One region of the Pseudomonas sp. LBUM1671 genome, then DNA from elsewhere that is predicted to be linked to it. Evidence: riboswitches for the same ligand, from Rfam matches in the RefSeq annotation. Region 1 holds a riboswitch; the other holds the start of a gene.
The links. A riboswitch is a leader RNA that binds a small molecule or an ion and turns the genes downstream of it on or off. The one in region 1 is predicted to bind cobalamin.
Positions count from the first base shown of each region.

Region 2: linked by a shared signal. The riboswitch ahead of cobO (cob(I)yrinic acid a,c-diamide adenosyltransferase) and the one ahead of ACA060_RS15610 (CbtB domain-containing protein) in region 1 are both predicted to bind cobalamin.

Region 1 covers NZ_CP166782.1:3,414,053-3,416,247, forward strand. The annotation lists gene cobW (cobalamin biosynthesis protein CobW) at 1-169, opposite strand, end outside; cobalamin riboswitch at 268-479, opposite strand; cobalamin riboswitch at 749-976, shown strand; gene ACA060_RS15610 (CbtB domain-containing protein) at 1,096-1,287, shown strand; gene ACA060_RS15615 (CbtA family protein) at 1,299-2,003, shown strand; gene ACA060_RS15620 (cobalamin biosynthesis protein) at 2,000-2,195, shown strand, end outside.
Region 2 covers NZ_CP166782.1:1,834,097-1,836,291, reverse strand. The annotation lists gene ACA060_RS08310 (cobyrinic acid a,c-diamide synthase CobB) at 1-384, opposite strand, end outside; gene cobO (cob(I)yrinic acid a,c-diamide adenosyltransferase) at 381-992, opposite strand; cobalamin riboswitch at 1,074-1,303, opposite strand; gene ACA060_RS08300 (hypothetical protein) at 1,457-2,041, shown strand; gene ACA060_RS08295 (PQQ-dependent sugar dehydrogenase) at 2,109-2,195, shown strand, end outside.

The DNA.
Region 1 (2,195 bases):
AGCATTGCTTGAGGATTTCGCCGTCGATGCCCAGCTCGCCAAACTCGTTGACGATCACCGCGATGCGGCGGCCCTGCGCGTTGTCGAGCATGTGCCGCAGCAAGGTGGTTTTGCCCGAGCCGAGGAAGCCGGTAACGATGGTGACGGGGAGTTTGGCCAGTGTTTTCATCGGATGCCCTTTGGCAAGGTGGCGGGCATACGGGACGACAATCGCAGCGACGGGCGCGCGCGGAAGAGTTCGCCACCGGATCACCCCGCCCGGTTGTAGTGAGAATCTGTGTCGAGGCAGGTCTCCTGGCTGACGGTGTGCCAAATGCAGATTGGCATTCGCTGCGCCTTCCCGCGAACCCGCTGGACAGGGTTTGCAGTGGCGTGGCAGCGAACATCACCGTTCACAGTTGCGGGGGCAGCCGCGGCATCGACCGCGTTCCCTTCTTAGCTTCGGCAAATGCCGAAGAACCTCGAAAGCGCAAGGCTACGCATCGTGTGGGGGCGGGTCAATGTCCGTCAGTTGATTAGCCCCTTGTGGGAGGAGGCTTACCTGTGGCGAGGGGATTTATCCCCGTTCGGCGGCGAAGCCGTCGCAAGACCTGTTTGCGGGGTATGTCTGAAGAAATGCAGGGGGCCGCTTCGCAGCCCAACGGGGATAAATCCCCTCGCCACAGATAAATCCCATCGCCACAGGAGTCCTCCTCGCCTCAGAGATGAGAACCCATGGCAATTGACGCCAAACCCCCGCCCATGCTCTCCTACACGCCTTGTTACGGGTGCCCTTCACAGGGTGAAACGGGAAACCGGTGAATCATGTGCTTTACTCAAAGCCATGTCAGTCCGGTGCTGCCCCCGCAACGGTAAGCGAGCGAAGCGTCAGATCCACTGTGCCAGCAGTTCGGCATGGGAAGGTGATGCTTGCAGGTTCCGGCGAAAGCCAGCCCCCCTCGTGAGCCCGGAGACCGGCCCGCAACACAAAGTGACCACTACGATCACTGAATAACAAACCCGCGGTGGGCGGGCGCTGTTGAGCCTCTGCGTGCCCGACTCGCAGGGGTCTTCCATGCGCTCTATTCACCCGCTGACAGACCAGAGGGAAGCGCCATGTCGATCATCAGCAGCACCGGCCACAGCACCGCCAGCACCACCACAACCCTGAGCCAACGCCTGACCGCCGCCGTGTGTGCGTCGATCCTCGGCGCGTGTCTCGTCTATTTCGCCGGTTTCTCGCACATCGAAGCGGTGCACAACGCCGCGCACGATACCCGTCACAGCTCCGCCTTCCCGTGCCATTGAGACCTGTCGACATGATCAAGCGTATTGCGCAAACCGCAGGTTTCAGCGGGCTGCTGGCCGCCCTGTTGCTGACCCTACTGCAAAGTTTCTGGGTGTCACCGCTGATTCTGCAGGCCGAAACCTACGAAAAATCCGAGCCGGCCGCGGTTGAAGTCCACGAACACGCCGCCGGTGTCGCCGCTCACACTCACGACGCCGAAGCCTGGGAGCCGGAAGACGGCTGGCAGCGCCTGCTGTCGACCACGGGTGGCAATCTGGTGGTGGCTGTCGGTTTCGCCCTGATGCTCGCCGGTCTCTACACCTTGCGTGCACCGACCAAAACCTCTCAGGGCCTGCTCTGGGGCCTGGCCGGTTACGCGACCTTCGTGCTCGCGCCGACCCTCGGCCTGCCGCCTGAACTGCCGGGCACTGCCGCGGCTGATCTGGCCCAACGGCAACTCTGGTGGATCTGTACGGCCGCTTCCACCGCCGTCGGCATTGCGTTGATTGTGTTCAGCCGCCACTGGCTGATGAAGATCCTCGGCGTGGCGATTCTCGCCGTTCCGCACGTAATCGGCGCGCCACAACCGGAAGTGCACTCGATGCTGGCTCCGGAAGCCTTGGAGACGCAGTTCAAAATCGCTTCGCAGTTGACCAACGTCGCGTTCTGGCTGGCCCTGGGCCTGATCAGCGCCTGGTTGTTCCGCCGCAAAAGCGCTGGCCAATACCACGCATGATTGATACCCGCACAGCGCCGACTTTAGTGGTCGGCCTGGGCTGCCAGCGCGGCTGCCCCGCCAGCACGCTGCGGGCGTTACTCGATCAGGCACTGCAGGCTCATAAAATCGGACTTCACCAGATCAAGGCCCTGGCCAGCATCGACCTGAAGCGTGATGAGCCTGGCCTGGTCGAACTCGCCGAACAACTCG
Region 2 (2,195 bases), 1.6 Mb from region 1:
AAAGGTCTGCGCCATGGCCGTGCCGTCGATCACGCCGAGCACCGGCACACCGAAGTGCCGCGCCAGATCAGCGCTGGACGGCGTACCGTCGAACAGGCCCATGACGCCTTCGATGAGGATCAGGTCGGCCTCCCCGGCCGCTTCCCACAAGAGTCGACGGCTTTCCTGCTCGCCGACCATCCACATGTCCAGTTGATACACCGGCGCACCGCTGGCGCGCTCGAGAATCATCGGGTCGAGAAAGTCCGGGCCGCATTTGAACACGCGCACCTTGCGGCCCTGATTGCGATGCAAACGGGCCAGCGCGGCGGTGACGGTGGTCTTGCCCTGACCGGAGGCCGGCGCGGCAATCAATACCGCCGGGCAATGACGGGGTTGATTCACAGCTCGACGCCTTTTTGCGCTTTGATCCCGGCCTGGAACGCGTGCTTGATCACACCCATTTCGGTGACCGTGTCGGCCAGTTCGATCATTTCCGGCTTGGCGCCGCGACCGGTGACCACCACGTGTTGCATCGGCGGACGTGCCTGCAAATCACTGAGTACCTGATCCAGATCGAGGTAGCCGTGCTTCAGGGCAATGTTCAACTCATCCAGCACCACCAGACCGATCGACGGGTCACGCAACAGTTCCTGGGACACCGCCCACGCGGCCTCGGCGGCGGCGATGTCGCGCTGACGGTCCTGGGTTTCCCAGGTGAAGCCCTCGCCCATCACATGAAAACGCACCTGCTCCGGGAAGCGGCGGAAGAACAGTTCTTCGCCGGTGCTGTTGCGGCCCTTGATGAACTGCACCACGCCGCACTGCATGCCGTGGCCCATGGAGCGGGCGAGCATGCCGAAGGCCGAGCTGCTTTTGCCTTTGCCATTGCCGGTCAGCACCAGCAGCAGGCCACACTCGTTCGGCGAGTTGGCGATGCGTTCGTCGATCACGGCTTTTTTGCGCTGCATGCGCGCAAGGTGGCGTTCGTCACGATCAGGGGAATCAGTCATGGGGGAGCTCTCCGTTGAGGCTGGATAACGGCGGGCAGGCACAAGAATAGACGGCAAGAAGCCTGGCATCGCCCACCGTGATGCCGTTGGATGAATCAGGCCGGTCTCCGGGCTCATGAGCGGCTTGCGCCGGACTGCGCGCCTTCCCATGTCAGTCGACACAGTGGCTCAAGACGCAGTGTTCACTCATTTACCGTTGCGGGGGCAGCGCCGGGATCGTGACGTTTCGTCGCGTGAAGATAGTCACTCACCGGCTTCCCTGTTTCACTCTGTCGGCTTCGCCACAGAGCACCTGAAACAAGCGCGAAGGTTAGAGGGTTGGGGGTGGAGCGTCAATTGAAGACAAAGCCAGGGCGAGCGATATACTGCCGCCGGTCAATTTACTGACACCCCAACTTGCACCACACTGTCAGCAGTGATATCAAAGCGCCACAACCCAACAACACAATTACAAGGGTGAGCACATGCAAGGCATGATCATCAGCAATCCGAAGCTGGAATTCCTGCGACCGGTGCTGGAACGCTGGTTTGACTGTATCGACCGCTACAATGCGGTGCGCGGCGATAACGACACGCCTTATTGGTACGACGAAAAAGCCAACCTTGGCTTGCTCTCCGCCGCGGCCTGGATGGCGGAAATGGTCACGTTGCAACAAACGCCGACCCGTAAACAGAACGAAGAAGGCGAACGCAACAGCCGCGCCGATCTGTTTATCGCAACCACCGAAGAACGCGCCTACCTGCAGGCCACGCAACGCTGGCCGAAGGTCAATAGCCTGAACCTGACCCAGGCATTGCAGGACATCACCAGCGACGCCAAACGCATCAGCTACGCCAGCGACCTGAAACTCGGCTGCCTGTTCGTTGCGCCACAAAAGGCCCAGCAGAGCGCGACGCCGGAAGAACTCCAGGACATGGTCGACGACCTGCAAAAGGAACACAGCTGCGCCGTGGCCTGGTATTTCCCGTACGCCTATCGCAAGTTGCGCAACGAAGCCGGCAACTATCACCCTGGCATCGCCGTCCTGTTCAAGGAAGCCCGCGGCTGACCGGTTGAACCATCGCGCATCTAAGCTTCTCTATGATTAAGTCAATGCATTCATAGGGAAGTCCAGCATGCGCAAGCCCCAGCTCGTTCTTGTCATCGCGCTCGCCGGAGGGCTCGCCGCTTGTGGTGAAACCTCCAGCCTGCAAGTCTCCGAC